4 regions of the Cohnella sp. GCM10020058 genome follow, and region 1 is predicted to be linked to each of the others. Evidence: riboswitches for the same ligand, from Rfam matches in the RefSeq annotation. Region 1 holds a riboswitch; each other region holds the start of a gene.
What was found. A riboswitch is a leader RNA that binds a small molecule or an ion and turns the genes downstream of it on or off. The one in region 1 is predicted to bind cyclic di-AMP.
Positions count from the first base shown of each region.

Region 2: it holds a riboswitch for cyclic di-AMP, as region 1 does, so the genes downstream of both, ACFSR7_RS03345 (TrkH family potassium uptake protein) here and ACFSR7_RS08465 (C40 family peptidase) in region 1, are expected to answer to the same signal.
Region 3: it holds a riboswitch for cyclic di-AMP, as region 1 does, so the genes downstream of both, ACFSR7_RS19165 (KamA family radical SAM protein) here and ACFSR7_RS08465 (C40 family peptidase) in region 1, are expected to answer to the same signal.
Region 4: it holds a riboswitch for cyclic di-AMP, as region 1 does, so the genes downstream of both, ACFSR7_RS04120 (CAP domain-containing protein) here and ACFSR7_RS08465 (C40 family peptidase) in region 1, are expected to answer to the same signal.

Region 1 is NZ_JBHUJV010000004.1:470,637-474,843, forward strand. It holds gene ACFSR7_RS08455 (DUF58 domain-containing protein) at 1-312, shown strand, start outside; gene ACFSR7_RS08460 (hypothetical protein) at 309-1,610, shown strand; gene ACFSR7_RS08465 (C40 family peptidase) at 1,797-2,264, opposite strand; cyclic di-AMP (ydaO/yuaA leader) riboswitch at 2,270-2,413, opposite strand; gene ACFSR7_RS08470 (hypothetical protein) at 2,748-3,566, opposite strand; gene ACFSR7_RS08475 (M1 family metallopeptidase) at 3,583-4,207, opposite strand, start outside.
Region 2 is NZ_JBHUJV010000002.1:1,087-5,293, forward strand. It holds gene ACFSR7_RS03340 (TrkH family potassium uptake protein) at 1-392, opposite strand, end outside; gene ACFSR7_RS03345 (TrkH family potassium uptake protein) at 418-1,761, opposite strand; cyclic di-AMP (ydaO/yuaA leader) riboswitch at 1,843-1,988, opposite strand; gene ACFSR7_RS03350 (hypothetical protein) at 2,262-3,938, shown strand; gene ACFSR7_RS03355 (hypothetical protein) at 3,935-4,207, opposite strand, start outside.
Region 3 is NZ_JBHUJV010000009.1:881,754-885,960, forward strand. It holds gene ACFSR7_RS19155 (TIGR01440 family protein) at 1-174, shown strand, start outside; gene ACFSR7_RS19160 (serine hydroxymethyltransferase) at 560-1,810, shown strand; cyclic di-AMP (ydaO/yuaA leader) riboswitch at 1,918-2,063, shown strand; gene ACFSR7_RS19165 (KamA family radical SAM protein) at 2,227-3,300, shown strand; gene ACFSR7_RS19170 (PspA/IM30 family protein) at 3,467-4,135, shown strand.
Region 4 is NZ_JBHUJV010000002.1:194,275-198,481, reverse strand. It holds gene ligD (non-homologous end-joining DNA ligase) at 1-335, opposite strand, end outside; gene ACFSR7_RS04125 (hypothetical protein) at 575-802, shown strand; gene ACFSR7_RS04120 (CAP domain-containing protein) at 904-1,725, opposite strand; cyclic di-AMP (ydaO/yuaA leader) riboswitch at 1,736-1,863, opposite strand; gene ku (non-homologous end joining protein Ku) at 2,354-3,337, opposite strand; gene ACFSR7_RS04110 (hypothetical protein) at 3,475-3,660, shown strand; gene ACFSR7_RS04105 (H-type small acid-soluble spore protein) at 3,657-3,833, shown strand; gene ACFSR7_RS04100 (immunoglobulin-like domain-containing protein) at 3,990-4,207, opposite strand, start outside.

The DNA.
Region 1 (4,207 bases):
AACGGCCGCGTACAGGGAGGGGAAGCTGTTCCCCTGCAAATCGAGCCTGCGCGCGGCCGCAGCCAACTGTACGCGATCCTCGAAGCGATGGCCGGCTTCGAGCCTGCCGTCCGGCTGGAGCTGGGCTACCTGCTCGGCGAGCTCGTCCAGGAGCGGATGCGCGGAGCGAATCTGCTGCTCATCACCGCCTTCCTGACGCCCAAGCAAGAGCTTGCCGTGCGGAAGCTGCGACAGGCGGGCAACCGGGTAGAGCTCTTGCTACTCTACAAGGACAGGCAAACATCACGCCAAGCTGCAGGAGGAACGCCATGAAGCTTATGCTCCGTAGTCTGGCTGACGCGCTGGCCGCTTATCCGCTTCTGTTGGTACTCCACGCGCAATCCGGTCTCGCCCTCCCGACAGTCGGCTGGATCGCGCTCGCTTGGCTTGGCGCCGCGGTCGGGAGGGCGCTCCCCACGCTGCTGCGCGGCAAGCTGCCCGCATCGCTCGTCCACCTCGCGCTCATCGCGGCATTCGTCGCCGCCGCATGCGCAGCCGATCGGCGGCAGTTGTGGCTCGTGCTGCCGCTTGGCCTCTTGTCGTGGATCGCCCGCTTCGACTGGGCGCGCATCGTGCGCTGCTCCGTCGCGGTCGGCCTCCACGCCATCGTTCTCGCGGCAGCGTCGCAGCTCGACATTGCGGACGGCGCGAGGCCGCTGCTGCTCGCGGCGGGCATCGTCTGGCTGGCAGCCGCGCTGTATTTCCTGCAGGCCAAGTCGCTGGGCGAAGCCGGCCTGCACGCCGGCCTCGTGACGAGACGGCTCGCTGCTGCGGGCAAGCGATATCTCGCATTGTGGGGCATCGTCGTCGCGCTCGTCTTTCTCCCGTTCGCGGGACTTCCGATCTGGCCGCAGGTCCGTCGGCTCATCCGCTGGCTGCTCTCGCTCGTCCCCGCCGGCGAATCTGCTCCGGAGCAGACGCCCCAGCCGGAGCCGTCCGCGCAGCCGCCGGCATTCCCGCCGCAGGAGGCCGGCACCGGACGGCTGTGGGTATGGTTAGAGTATGCGCTTTATGTCGTACTCGCGCTGCTGGCGCTTGTCGTCGTATATCGCCTGGCGCGACGATATTTGCTCAACGCTGTCTGGTGGCGACGCATCTCGGATCGCGTGAAGGCGTGGTACGGCAGGCTGCTTGCAGGACGGCGCGCGGCCGAGACGGATCTCGGCTACACCGAAGAGCGAGAGAGCTTGCTTCAGGGGGATAAGTTGCTGAGCCGACTATTCTCGCGAAACAGGTCGAAGTCAAGGCGATCGCTCCGGCGAGAGGACTGGACGGCGATGTCTGCGGAGGACCGGGTCAGAAGCCTGTATGCCGCGCTGCTCGCCGATGCGGTCAAGGAAGGATACGTTCACCGGGAATCGCTGACGCCGTCGGAGACGATCGGGGCAATCGAAAAGTGGCGCGAATTAAACCAAGCGCCGCAGGCCCGCGCATCGGAGGCGGCATCCCGAGGCTGGCTGGCGAAAGTGTCCCGTCCGCTCGGCGAGCTGTACGGCAGAGCTCGCTACGGCGGCCGGGTAAAGCCGGAGGAAGCCGATCGCCTCGGCGCAGAATTTCCCTGGAAAGCATGACGAAAAAAAGAGGGCCTTGGCTTACGGCGCCAAAGCCCGTTTTTTTGCGCAAATTTCTACGTCAGGTCTGTTTCAAAATCTTTACAGCAAGGGTACAACCTAAGTAACCTCTCCATTCACTCCAAGCAGCAGCAAAGACCCGCTTTGGGGGCGGGTCTTTGCCTAAGCATTCCACTTCAACCGAGTTTACACGTGATCGATTGCCACGGACGTGTAGGTGTCGGAGTCCATTACGCGGCGAGCGCCGACGTAGCGCTTCGCATAATACTTTTCATCCAGATCCGAGATCGTAACACCCTTGGAAGCCGAGTGTGCAAATTTGTTGTCACCGACATAGATGCCTACGTGGGACACGCCTTCGCCGCTCGTATTGAAGAATACGAGGTCTCCCGGACGAAGATCTTCGCGAGCAACCTTGTCGCCCATGGCGAATTGGCCTTTGGACGAGTGAGGCAGCTTGACGTCGAACTTCTTGAAAACATAAGCCGTGAATCCGGAGCAATCGAAGCCGCTGGTCGTCGTGCCGCCGTAATCGTAATCGATGCCGATCAGCTTGGAGACGGTCGAGTCGAGCTTGGAAGCTGCGGATGCGCTGCCCAACTGGAAAGCCAGGAGGCAGGTTAAAGCAAGTAGAAGTACTGTAACTTTGCGCAAAACAAGAAGCTCCTTCCAAGTGCCTACGAGGTTAGCTGGAGGGTTCGGTTGAAGGTTCCCTATGGCTTCTGCGCGAGGCAAAGCCAATTCACCCGGTAAAGACTGGTTCCCCCGTTTCCCAGTGCGCGGGAATTCGGCAGTTTTCGCACCTTAGCTTTAGAAATTCGATTTTTAGGCCCCAACTCCTGCTCCTTCAAGATTAGAAATCCTTAATGTCCCAAATTAAAAGGACTATGCTGGCGACATCTCCAAACCCAAGCGCAGCAAGGGATGCGGGGTTTACGCCCGCGAAAGGCCAAGCCTATGAATAAATGAGAAAGATTAAGAGGGCGCAAGTCTTCGACACGGCTGCAGTCGCAAGAGTATGATCGTAGTCTATGCCGCCCTCTCGACCGATATTAATAGCCTGCAAAAAAAGAGACGGCGCTCCGCCCATCTTCCGATGAACGGCGCGTCCGTCTCTTGCTGTTTTTAAGCGTTGTTTCAAGCTTCTTCGCGCTGCCACAAGCGATGCTGGCAGGCCGCCGTCCAGAGCGCGATCGTTGACCGGACGAAGTGGAATGCCTGGTTCAGCGCGATCGCCAGCAGGCCGGTCCAGATCAGCGTGGCGCCGGATACGGCGGCGGAACCGAGCAGGGAGAGCAGGGGCAACAGGATCGTCACGCCAAGCAGAGGGAGCAGGCGGCTTACCGAGCGAAGCGCCCCCTGCCAGGGGCTGCCCCCGGCCGCGGCGCTGAACTGCATGAACAAAAAGGGAAGGTGCACCGCCAGCATCCAGAGCGTCCAGCCCGCGGCGTAAGGAAGCATCTGTCCGAGCCATGACGCGGCATCGGGCATTTCCATATATGCGTTTCGTCCGAACGGAATCAGCCAGATTGCCGGAGCCAAGGCAATCAGCTTCTCGGCGCCGTAGAGCAGCGACACTTTTTTCCAAGCCTGCCGGATGCCCTTGAGCACTTGGGTGCCGCCCTGATCTTCCGCGTTGGCGAAGGAGTAGTAAAGTCCCGCGTTCAGCACCGGCGTGATCAGCATGCGGAGGAGGAGCATGCCGCCCAGCAAGAGCAGCGTATGATCGGCGAGATCCGTCTTGAGCAGACGAAATTGGGCCTCGATCGCAAAAAGCTGCTTGGCTGCCGCGCCGAGCGGATGTTCGTCCGGGTACCGGGTCAGGATCGGCGCCACGACCGAGTCGATAAACCGGTAGAGGAAAAATCCCCACAGCAGGCGGTAAAGGAACAAGGCGACGAGCACGTATTTGTGCCGCTTGGTCGTCTCCCAGCCTTTTCGGATCGCGTCGTTCATGTCGGTTCCCCCTCCTTCACCAGGCCATGCTGCCGACGATCGCGTCGATCAGCTGTCCCAGCGTGACGTCGAGCTTGGTCCGCTTGCGCACGGGCGCTTCAGCCTTCAGATAGTTGTCGTAACGACTGTGATCGAGCACGATATCGAGCATCGGATCGACCGCTACGTACGATAGCGGTGATGCCGACTGCAATCGGATCTGGATGTGGCTCTGAATGCCGTCCCATGTCTTGCGGACGGTTTTGCCGTCCTTGAAGCCAAATTGCACCGTCGCGGCCTGCGGGCTGCCCTGGGTCCTCGTGAGCAGGACGATGGACTGATAGCCGCCCTCGCCGTCCGGTTCCGTGCGGATGGAGGCGACCGCGAAGTCGGCCGATTCTCCCCGGTACACATAGGCCTGGAAGAAGTCCTTCCAGTCATCCCTGGTAACGGCCTCGACGACGCGCTGAAAGCTTTGGCTGTCGGGATGCTTAAAGCGATATTTCTGAAAATAAGTCCGCATGATTTTCGACATCGTTTTCTCCCCGGTCTTGGCCTCGATTGCCTTGAGCACGAGCTTGCCGCGCATATACACGTTTTCCGCATAGGCATCCGAACCGCCGTAATCCCATGCGTCAAGCTTGAGCGGCATCGGGTTTGTC
Region 2 (4,207 bases), on a different contig from region 1:
CGGCGGACGAGCCTTACGATGCCCTCGATACTGCTCTGATTGAGCGCTTCCTGGAGGATCAGCCGTTCCTTGAGCGAGATGCGCCGCTTCAGGAAGATCGCGAACAAGGTGGCCATCGACATGAAGCCGAGGCCGCCGATCTGGATCATTGCGAGAATGACGATCTGCCCGAACATGGAATAGTGATCGCCCGTGTCGACCACGACCAGGCCCGTAACACAAGTGGCAGAGGTCGCCGTGAAGAGCGCGTCGATATATCGCGTTTGCACGCCGGCGCTCGAAGCGACGGGCAAGTGGAGCAGAAAGGAGCCCAGGCCGATGATAAAAGCGAAGCCGAGCGCCAGCGTCCGCGGAGGAGAGGCGACCAGCCATGCGTACATTTTTTTGTGCATGCGTCTCTCCTCCTTTACCTTGGATTTACCCGATAATGATGCGGCCTTCCGCCTCGCGATACAGCGTGCGTCCGGACTTGGAGCCCAGCGCGTAAGTCATCGTCAGCGGGCCGAGACGCCCCATGAACATGAGGACGATAATAAGAATCTGGCCAAAGGACGACAAGTCTCCGGTGATGCCGGCGGACAATCCGACCGTCGCATAGGCGGACATGACTTCGAAAAGAATGAGCAGGAACGCCTGCTTCTCGGTAATCGAGAGAATCATGACGGACGTGATGACGATGGCCAGCGACAGCATCGTGACCGTAATGGCGCGGTTGACCTTGGACCGCTCAATGCGCAGTCCGAGCAGCACGACGTCGGTACGGCCGCGCAGCATCGCCCAGACGGCGGCCGCTAGCACCGCAAACGCCGTCGTCTTGATGCCGCCGCCGGTGGAACCGGGCGAGGCGCCGACGAACATGAGCAGCACCATCGCAAACTGCGTCGCGTCCCGCAAGGAGCCGATGTCGACGGTACTGACGCCGGCGGAGCGGGTGGATACGGACTGCAGCGCGGCCGCAAGCAGCTTGTCACCGAAGGACAGCGGGGCGAAGGTGAGCTCGTTGGTGTATTCGAAGATCAGGATCGTGACCGTGCCGAGCACGATGAGGAACGCCGATACCCAGAGCACGACTTTGGAATGATAGGACAGCTTGCGGCGGGTCGGCAGCTCGACCAGGTCGGAGAGGACGACGAAGCCGACGCCGCCGAGCACGACGAGCACGATCGAGAGCAGGTTCATATAAGGATCTCCGACATATCCGGCCATGCTGCGGAAATTGCCGAACAGGTCGAAGCCGCCGTTGTTGAAAAAAGAAACGCTGTGGAACACGCCGTAATAGAACGCCTGCCGGAAATGCATCTCGTGCATGAACCGGAAGGTAAACAGCAGCGCGCCGACCGCCTCAATGCAAAGCGCATAAATGAGGACGCGCTTCACCAGACGAACGATGCCTTCCAGGCTGCCCTGGTTCATCGCTTCCTGCAGCACGAGGCGATCCTTGAGCGAGAGGCGGCGTCCGGCAAAAAACGCGAACAACGTGCCCATCGTCATGAAGCCGAGACCGCCGAGCTGCACGAGGATCAAAATGACCCATCGGCCGAACACCGAAAAATATCCGACCGTATCCAGTCTGGAGAGACCTGTCACGCAAGTCGCGGAGCTGGAGACGAATAACGCCTCGAGCCACGGCGTCGGCTCGCCGGACACCGTGGAGATCGGGAGCCTGAGCAGCAGCGCGCCAACCGCGATAATTACGGCGAAGCCGATCGTCAGCACGCGCGGCGGGGAAGCATATAGCCAGCCGATAATTTTCTTAAGCAAAGTACGATTCACCTCATGTCGGCAAACGGTTGAAAAAGCGCGCAAAAAAAGACACTGGAGCTCCAGTGCCTTGGCGCACGGCGATCCTGTCTGGCAGCCTACGAGGTTAGCTGACGGGTTCGGGCCAGATCAGGCTGCCCTATCCGGCGCTTGGCGCGCGGAATTCACCCCGGAAAAGCTTAAGTGGTTCCCCCGTTTTCTTTGCGGAAATTCGGCTGGGTAGTATGATGAAGAAACGATGGTTCGGTTTCCATAAAAAACATTACACCGCATTATAGTCTGTCCGATAGGTACACACAACAGCAGAAATGCGAAAAATCGCCTTGTATGAGGATATACGGACGTTATTAGGCCGTGTAACAGCTTTTTTACGGGGATTCTAACTCTTTCTCTTGTTTTGGCTCCAATTCCTATCGATAATAAGCGGAAGGACCAGCTATTGCGGATAAAAAGACGATGTATACGCTTTTTCAGATCAATTCGGAATCGGAGTGGGTAATTTGAGATCATCCAAATGGGCTGTCGCCGCGGGAATCGGCCTTCTTATCTTCCTGTTCATGCAAGTATTGCCTGCGATCGCGCCGGCTATGAAAGGCGAATCGGCCGCGATTAGCCGCGGGGAGGCCAAGCGGATCGGCCTTGCTTATGCCTCGGCGCACTGGGGTATGGATCTTGGCGAAGGGTCCGACGCGGCGATCACGCATGTAGGCGACGACCGCATGGCAGCCTATATGACCAAGCACAAGCTGACCGACGAATACGACCGCGACTGGGATGCGCGTTACCCGACGGACGTCTACGCGGTCGATATCCATGCGGCCGACGGCAGCGTCGATCGCGTATCCGTCCATATGGAATCGGGCGAGGTCGTCGGCTGGGCGCGCGTCGGAGATGCCTTGACCGATGCGGACAAAGCCGCTGCCGGCGACGTAGACGCGCGGACCGCCGAAGCGATCGCCTGGCTTAAGACGCAGCCTGGCTACGACGCTTCGGCCTGGGAGCCTACCGGCAGCCTGACGCAAGGCGGCTCGGTCATTTTGCAGAGCCGCAAGACCGGCCTGTCGGACGCGCATGTACAGCTGCTGGTGAAGCCCGACAAGGTGCTTACTTACCGGTATGCGCTGCCCCAGGCTTTCGCAGACGAGATTGCGAAGCAGCGCAAGATTGCCGATAAGCTATCGATGACCGGCTTCCTGCTGCCGCAGATCGTCATGTTCGTGCTTGCCGTTATTTACGCCGCGACATGCCGGGGATGGACATCGTTCAAACGCGGACTGTTCCTGTCGGCGGCCTTTTTCGTCATGTACGCAGGGTTCATGTTCAATCTGCGTCCCGGACTGCGGGCCTCGTCCGTTGACATGAACGCGATCGCTTCGGAGAGCAACGTGTCGGCGCTGCTCGTCACGAACGTCGTTATTCTTTTCATTCAGGCGCTGCTCACGTACTTCGCTGCCGTCGGCGGCGAAGGCTTGTGGCGTTCGATGGGCCGCTCGTTGTGGCCGCGCTGGCAGGACGCGGACTTCGGCAGCCAGGTCAAGACCGCCATGAAGCAGGGCTATTTGCTCGCCGTGATCCTACTTGCAGCGCAAACGATCGTTTTGACTGCCCTAAGCCTGCTGCTCGGCAGCTATTACGGTTCCGACCCGAGCCAATCCGCCTACAATATGTACTATCCTTGGCTGCTGCCCTTGCTCGCTTGGTGCGCCGGCATCTCGGAGGAGATCCAGACGCGCTTTTTCGGCATCGGCCTCGTACGCAAATGGCTCGGCGCGTTCGGCAGATTTAAGCGTGCAGGCACGCACGGCGCTTCCGCCTCCGGCAGCGTGATCTCCAGGGCGCTCACGGCCATCGCTGTTCTGCCCGCGACGGCCGTATGGGCGTTCGGCCATGTCGGCTATGCCGTATTTCCGTGGCAGACCCGCTTCATCGAGCTCATGATTATCGGCGCTTTGTTCGCCTGGTTCATGTTGCGATTCGGCCTCTTGACCGTTATTTTCGCCCACGTCGTCCTCGACTCTACGCTGATGGCCGTACAGATGCTGTCCGACGGGCTCTCATCCGACAATCTCGCAGGCTTCGTCAGCGTCCTGCTGCCGGCTGCCGTCGCGATGGCAATCGCCTGGCTGCACGAAAAGCGACGGGGCGGGTCCGGTCCGGCCGCAGACTTCACGCGTTAGAGGACTTGCGGCGTAATCTCGGGATGAACGCTCAGCCTTGTCTTGGCGAGCTTGCGCCGCTCCAGCCGTATATGCATCACAAAGTCGGCGAGTAAAAAGGGAGCGGCGGCCGCAAAAAATACCCCCCATTTTTTGAGCGCCGACAGCAGCAAGTGGATTACGTCGCTCATCACCGCGAACCGGACCTGCCCCTGCAGGTCCGGCGTATTGCTGATCAGCGTAATGCCGTACGCGCCTTGTTGCGCAACAGAAAAGCGAAACATCGACTC
Region 3 (4,207 bases), on a different contig from region 1:
ACGCTGATCGGCATGCACCTGCGCCAGGTCGCCGTGCCGGTAAGGCCATCCGGCCGCTGGATCGGAGAAGCGCGGGTGACGATGGCATACGCGCGGCCGAAGCTGATCGGCGGCGAGCGCGCAGTATACGCGAAGCCGAGCCGGGAGGCGCCGCCTTCCGGAACGTGCGACTGAGCCGCCAGGCTGGCAACGGCTTCTGCCGCCGGTTTGTTCAGCCTTCGTACGTGCGGAAGAGGCGAATTGCCCGATTAACCCCGAGTAAAGCGGCGGCTATCAGCGCACTTTGGCGCCGATTTCGTCCCGTTCCGAACGGAAATAACTGCAAATATGCAGGTTATGGAGCGGGATGGCGGCCAGATGAGCCGGATAGCTGCAGATTGCAGTTAAATTGCTTTAGCTGTAAACAAAACAACCAAATGATGAGAAATACCTGCATGTATGCAGTTATCTCCTCGTCATCGGCCAACATAAATGAAAAAAGCAACATGATTGCATGATTGCAGTTATTCTCGTCATCGCTTTAAATTCAACTTTCTCATAACCCCAAGGAGGACCACCCATGACCGCCAATCTGCGCAAGCAAGATCCCGAGATCGTCAAAGCCCTTAACCTCGAGCTCGGCCGCCAACGCGACAACCTCGAGCTGATCGCATCCGAAAACATCGTTAGCGAAGCCGTCCTTGAAGCGATGGGCACCGTTCTGACCAACAAATATGCCGAAGGCTACCCGGGCAAGCGGTTCTACGGCGGCTGCGAGTACGTCGACATTCCCGAAGAGATCGCCCGCAACCGCGCCAAGGAACTGTTCGGCGCCGATCATGCCAACGTGCAGCCGCACTCCGGCGCGCAGGCCAACCTCGCCGTCTACCTGGCGACGCTGCAACCGGGCGACACCGTGCTCGGCATGAATCTCGCGCACGGCGGCCACCTGACGCACGGCAGCCCGGTCAACGCCTCCGGCTTGCTGTACAACTTCGTCGCTTACGGCGTCGACGAGCAGACCTTCACGATCAACTACGACGAAGTCCGCAAAGCCGCGTTCAAGCACCGTCCGCGCATGATCGTCGCCGGCGCGAGCGCGTATCCGCGCATCATCGACTTTGAAGTGCTCGGCCAGATCGCCCGCGACGTGGGCGCACTGTTCATGGTCGACATGGCGCATATCGCCGGTCTCGTGGCAGGCGGCCAGCACCCGAGCCCGGTGCCGCACGCGCACTTCGTCACGACGACGACGCACAAGACGCTGCGCGGACCGCGCGGCGGCCTGATCCTGTGCACCAAGCCGTGGGCTGCGGCGATCGACAAGGCGGTATTCCCCGGCACGCAGGGCGGTCCGCTCATGCACACGATCGCAGCCAAAGCCGTTGCGCTCGGCGAAGCGCTGCAGCCGTCCTTCAAGGATTATGCGGCTAACGTCGTGACAAACGCCAAGGCGCTTGCCGAGACGTTGACCGCAGAGGGCATCAACCTCGTCTCCGGCGGCACGGACAACCACTTGATGCTCGTGGACACCCGCAGCCTGAACATTACGGGCAAGGATGCCGAGCACTTGCTCGACTCCGTGGGCATCACCGTCAACAAGAACGCGATTCCGTTCGATCCGACGAGCCCGTTCATCACGAGCGGCATCCGCATCGGTACGCCGGCCGTTACTTCGCGCGGGATGGACGCCGCGGCGATGAAGAAGGTCGGCCAGGCCATCGCCATCACATTGAAGAACGCCAAGGACGAGACCAAGCTTGAAGAAGCGCGCAAGCTGGTACGCGAGCTCGCCTCGCAATATCCGCTGTATCAAGGTCTTGAATACTAAGACCAGGCTCGCCAGCGTATCCTAAAAACAGGTACAGGCGCCCAATTTTGACCTTTCGAGGCCGAATTGGGCGCCATTTGTTTGACGATTCGGGACATTCGGTATAAACTAAGTGTACGCTTAATTCCCGGTATCGGCCGGGAAACGGGGGAACCAAGTCTTTATGGGGCGAATTGAAGCTATTCCAGGCTTCATAGGGTACCATCTTACCCGAGTCCGTCAGCTAACCTCGTAGGCAGTGGATGGGTCACATCTAATTTATTGAAGCTTGAATGACCCTCGCCGGGTCTTTTGGCGTCTCTACAAGACCCCTCTGTCTGGCTAAGCGTATTGCGCGCGCCTGTTGCAGAAGGGTCTTTTCTGTCCTTCGAGGCGTGTCGACTTTAGACCGGGAGAAGGAGGAATTTACGTTGGCCATGCCGGAATTCGCCAGAAACATGGACCAAGACGCTGCCGCTCCTTTCTGCACGAACACGAATACGTATTATCATAGCCTCATCGACTGGGGCGACGCCGACGATCCGCTCCGCAAGCTGCTGTCTCCATCTTTGCCGGCGGCCGGCGGCCAAGGGATCTGGGGCGCCTCCGACGACGAAGCCGACTATCTGGCACAAGGCTATCGCCATAAGTTCCGGACGTCCGCTTTCCTGATGCTTCCTGAGACGGAGGCCGAAGAGGGCGTGTCGCCGGCGCTCGCATATGTGGCGGCTCATCCGGAGATCCGCCAGGTGATTCTGGCGGGCGGCGACTGCTTCAGCCTTCCTACGCTCAAGCTGCGGAATCTAATCCAAAGCTTGCGGGCCATCCCGCACGTCGGAATTATCAGGCTCAGCACGCGCATGCCGGTCATGGAGCCGATGCGCATATCGGACGACCTGGGCTTGCTGCGCCTTATCCGCGAATTTTCTACGCCTTCCAAGCCGCTTTATCTGATGGCGCACATTCATCATCCGCGGGAGATGACGGATCAAGCGATTCGTGCGTTCCGCTCGCTCCGCGACGCAGGAGCCGTCATCGTGAACCGGACGCCGATCCTTGGCGGAATCAACGACGCGCCGGAGTTGCTGGGTGAGCTGCTGGATCGCCTCGAGCTGGCCGGCGTGACGCCGTATTACTTTTTCGTCGATCGTCCGAGCGAGGAGAACGGGGAATTCTCGGTGCCGCTATCCAGGGCGTACCATCTGGTCGAAGAAGCCAAGCTGACGACGGCGGGGCTCGGGCGGCGGGCGCGCCTTGCGGTGAACCACGACGCTGGCTTCGTCGAAGTGCTGGCCGTCGAAGGCGGCAAGGCCTATCTGAAGTTTCACGCGTCACCCGACGACGACGCAGGCAAGTTCATCACGGCAGACTGCCCCGACGACGCGTTGTGGCTGACCGAGCTGCCGGGCAGCGAATCGAAGATCGGGTCGCTGACGATCGACTGGACGGACTCCGAGGATTACGGGCTCCGCACTTCTTACGTCAAGCGGCCTTATCAGATCGGAGATTAATCGGTCTTTTATCATACATCCGGCTTTGCCTTCCGAGGCAGGCCGGATGTATATTTATTTTGACGGATACTTGGGCGTCTGCGGGGAAATGTTGAAACGGTCGGCCTGCATCCGCGTACTAGAATACATAGCCGCGAACAAGCGGACAAGAGGAGGATTCGTGTAAATGTCTATTTTCAAACGATTGCGCGATCTCACGCTGTCTAACGTATATGCCCTGATCGAAAAGGCGGAAGACCCGGTCAAGATGACCGATCAATATCTGCGCGATATGGCAGAGGATCTCGAGGATGCGGAAAAGGCGGTCGCCGCCCAGATCGCGATCGAAAAGCGATTCAAGCAGCTGTACGAGGAGCAATCGGCTCTGGTCGCCAAGCGCGAAGAGCAGGCGAACATCGCCGCGCAGGCAAAAAATATCGACCTTGCGCGCCGCGCGCTCGAGGAGAAGAAAGCGGCAGAGACGAAGGTTGCCGAGTACAAGGCCAGCTACGAGCAGAACAAGCAGGCCGCCGACAATCTGCGTCTGAAGCTCGATGAGATGCGCAAGCAATTCACCGACCTCAAGAACCGGCGCGAGACGCTGGTCGCCCGTGCCAACGCGGCCAAGGCGCAAGCCGGCATCAACAAGGCGATGGCTGGATTCGGTACCGACACGGCGATGTCCGGTCTCAGCCGGATGGAAGAGAAGGTCCGGCAGATGGAAGCGCACGCCGAGGCGACAGAGGAACTTAGCCAGTCCAAAGGCAGGTCGCTGGACGACGAGTTCGCGACGCTAGGCAAGGACAAAGCCGTCGAAGACGAACTGGCGGCCCTGATGAAGAAGTACGAGAGCTAAGGCGATCCAAGAGGACTCCCCCGCGGGGTCCTTTTTTCAAACGCCCATCTAAGCTAAAATGAGTTAAGCATT
Region 4 (4,207 bases), on a different contig from region 1:
GCATACAAGCTGCCCATCCAGAGCAGGGTCGGCAAGGAGTCGAGCACGACGTAACGGATGCCGCCTTCCGTCTCGGTTCTGACGAAGTCGGGTACCGGCGTCGGGGCATTTTTTTGATAAAAGGATTTGCCTGCATAGCCCTCTGGAAATCGAATCGTTGTTAAATAGCGGCCTTCGCTGTGCGGCAGTAGATAGGGCGCCAATTCGGCCAGCGTTTGGACATAGCGAAGCTTGTCGATCCCCATATCGGGCCACAGCAGTTTGTCGGGGTGAGAAATGAGCAGCTCGCGGTCGCCGAGCCGCAGCGTGACCGGGGACATCGTGGCCGGTGCCATAGCGCGTTCCTCCGTTCTGAAGCCGTCTCTTCGACAAGAGACGTTGTCTTTCTAGTGTAGCCGGTAATCGGTTGCCCCATTCCCTTGACGAACTTCCTACAAGCGCCTCGGCGCCGCGATTCCCGGGGGCAAACGGTCGTCGGCACCCATGGTGCGGCAACTCGGGCCAATTCCGCACTTTTGCCTCCGGACGCTCATACAACAATAAAGAGAGCGCTTGGGGAGGGATCGCTACGGAGATGCCGCTGCAGCACGCCGGCGCGCTGCTATCGCTCGTTTTGGTGTTTTGGACGGGTTCCTCGCTGTTCGCCGTACTCCATCCCGGGACCGTACTCGCGCTGGCCCGCGCCGGCCGCGACCATCGGACCGGGGATCCCGGGCCGGCCTCCGAGAGGCGAATACGGCTGCAGGGCGGCTTGATGAGCTTGGCGGGCTTGCTGCTGCTGGTGCTGCCGATGCTGATGTAGCTTGGCTGCCGAAGTTGGCTGCACAAGCAAAAAAAAGATGCCGCCCCAGTCAACTGCTTGACTGCGGCAGGCATCCTTTTTTTAGACGGATAGGAGACGGATCAGCCCGTGAACTCTTGCACCCATTCGCCGTTATAGTAGGCGACGCCGATGGACTTGAAGTTCGCGTTCAAGATATTCGCCTTGTGGCCCGCGCTGTTCATCCATGCGTTCATGACCTCGGTAGGCGACTGTTGGCCCATCGCGATATTTTCGCCTGCATAGCTGTAAGTTACGCCGAACTGCTTCATCATGTCGAACGGCGAGCCGTACGTCGGCGACGTGTGGTCGAAGTAATTATTGTTGTACATATCCTTCGCCTTCGCGTCTGCGACCGTGGTCAGCTTGGCATCGGTTTGCAATGCGGACAAGCCGGCTTTGGCGCGTTCCTGGTTGACCAGATCGACGACTTGAGCGGCGAAGCCGGATTTCTGAGTGCTCGTGCCGGAGCCCGTAGAGCCGCTGCCGTTGTTGGAACCCGCCGGTACGGAAGGCGAGGTCGTTGGCGCCGGCGTGGCAGTCGGAGCCGGCGTAGCAGTCGGAGCGGGCGTTGCGGTCGGAGCCGGTGTCGTCGTCGGTTTAGGCGTAGCCACAGGGGCCGTCGTCGGCTTGGCCGGAGCGGCAGGCGTAGTCGTAGGCGTCGTCACTGGCGTCGATGGCGTCAGACCGCCAAGCGTGCCGCCGTTCAGCTGCGACAGCAGCGATTGCCAGTCGAACGAACCGAGATACTGTTGAAGCTGCGAAGCGTCGAACTTATATGTGTAAGTCTTGGTCGTCTGGGAGCCGGCAGTCGTCGCGGCATTTGCGGAAGCGCCGAACGGAACGGCGAGCGACAACAGGAGTGCGCCGCTAACAGCCAGTTGACCGATACGATTGTTCTTCATATAAGAAAATTCCTCCTTAGAATGTAAGCCTGCGAGGTTAGCTGACGGGTTAGGTCGGAGATCGCCCTGCCGCGGCTGCGGCTTCACCCCGTATACTTGGTTCCCCCGTGCCCTGTCGGGCTTCGGCTCGGATGTCTCACATTCTATCAGCGGAATCTCGCTAGTTCACGGCATAAATATTACCACGGCCCATATGCTGGGAATTATGAATACGGCCGCCCCTTGTCCCGCGCGGAGTTCGTGAGGGCCAGCCGTCGCTTCTTAGAATATTCTCATCGTTTTTTGCGGAAGAGAAAGAGCTGTTTCTAAACATAGTTTTGCTACCTGGAATGGTGCTATCGAAGCAAAGAAGCTCTACATGGAGCTTCTTTGCCTCGGTCTTGGCGCGGCTCGACCATGTGGCTTCAGCTCTGCCTTGCTGCACATGCGAAACAGCCATCGACAAAAACGCAAAACGGGATGAAGCAGGAATTGACACTGCTTCGTCCCGTTTTGCTTGCCAAGCATCGTCTTGAAATTCGCGCAGTTCCTGCGCGAGGTGCGGCTGCGCGAGTCGGCTGTCAACCCGACGTCCCCCGCATCGTTAGCCTTTACGTGCTGCTTAAAGCGTAGTCGCATCAGCGACCGATCAAGACTGCGGCTCGCTTGCTTTGCGCCTGCGCGACGGCGCAGCCTTGGGGCTTGCGTCGCCTGCTTCTTCGCCCCCGGCTGCAGCTGCCCCCGGCACCGCGGGCTTTGCGCGCGTGCGCTTCGGCTTGTCAGCGGCAGCCGTATCCGCCGCGCCCGTGTCGCCGCGGATCGCCGACTTGCGACCTGCGCCGGCGGCGGGCGCGTCGCCCGTCTTGACGGCGGCAAGGCTGGCCTGCAGCGCGGACATCAGGTCGATGACGTTGGTCCGTTCCGCCGCCGGCGCGGTGACCACGTCGACGCCTTGCCCGGCGACCTTGCGGTTGATGGCGTCCAGCATCGCCGTCCGGTAATCGTCCGTGTATTTGGCCGCGTCGAAGGGCGCGGACAGCTGCTCGATCAGCAGCTTGGCCATATCAAGCTCGCGGTCGTTGACGTTCTGGTTTTGCGGCAGGCCGGGCACGCCAGAGATCGCGCGGATCTCGTCGGGATAGAACATCGTCTCCATGCAGATGCAATTGTCAACGCAGCGAATGGCGGCGAGGCTGCTCTTGCTGCGGATCGCGATCTTCGCGATGCCGATCCGGCCGGATTGCCGCATCGCTTCGAGCAGCAAGCCGTAAGCGCCGGCGCCAGCCTGATCGGGCGATAAATAGTACGTTTTTTGATAGAACATCGGGTCGATCTCTTCGAGCGCGACGAAGTCGAGAATCTGAATCGTCCGCGTATTTTCCGGCTTGATGGCTTCGAGTTCCTCTTCGTCAAACAGAACGAACCGTCCCTTTTCATACTCGTAGCCCTTGGTGATTTCCTCCCACTCCACCGCCCGTTCGCAATGCGGGCAGCTTTTGGCGTAGGAGATCGGCGTACCGCAAGCTTTGTGAATTTGCCGCAGATGTACGTCCTTGTCCTCCGTTGCGGTGAACATCTTCACCGGCACGTGCACGAGCCCGAAGCTGATGGCGCCTTTCCATACCGTATGCATGACGCTTAGCCCTCCTCATGATCCCTTATACCTTTAGGATTCCCATCGCTGTATGGAGTTCATACCGGCTGGGCATCCTTTACCGGACGATCTTTCATTTTCGAAACGAAGAACATGGTACGAAGGGAGCGGCGTTCATGAGCGAGGAGCATGCAGCGGACGGTCGGGACCACATTTACGAAGGCCGCGACAACTACGACATGGACATCGACCGGATGATCAACGAGGGGCTTGGCGGCGGTCAGGTGACCTTTGACAACGGGCTTATCGAAGAGACGACGACCGATACGATGCGCGAAAAAGAGGGGGACGATCCGTCATGAATACGCAGCGCGCAAAGCAAATCTTCAACTCGAAGGACACGATTGCCGTCAAGCTGGATGGACAGCCGGTTTGGATCGAGGAGGTGGACGAAGCGAACGGCATGGCGACGGTGCAGGTCGGACAAAGGCCGACCGACGTCCAGACGGTCGCTGTCGACCGGTTGTCGGAGTAGCCGAGCTGCGTCAAATATAGCGTCTCTTTGTCGCGGTTGGCACCTAGGTCTCGCCAAGAGGCGCTGTACGGCGCTTCTTCGCCATGGTTGGTGCCGAAGTCCCGCCAAGAGACGCTGAAAGGCGTCTCTTCTCCACGGTTGGGCGCCAAGTCCCAGTTATTTAGCGGGTAAATCGAATTCGGCCGCAAGTTTAATCTTCTCTTTCCCGAACGTCGCTTCTTTCACGACGCGGTAGCGTCCGGGCTCCGGCCATGATTCAAGCATTTTAAAGCCAAAGCTGGCTTCATAGCTTTCGTCTTTTTGAAGATGGACCAAATTGGCCGTGAAGGCGACATTGTCTCTGTAAGATACGGGGATCCATGTGCCGTATGCCT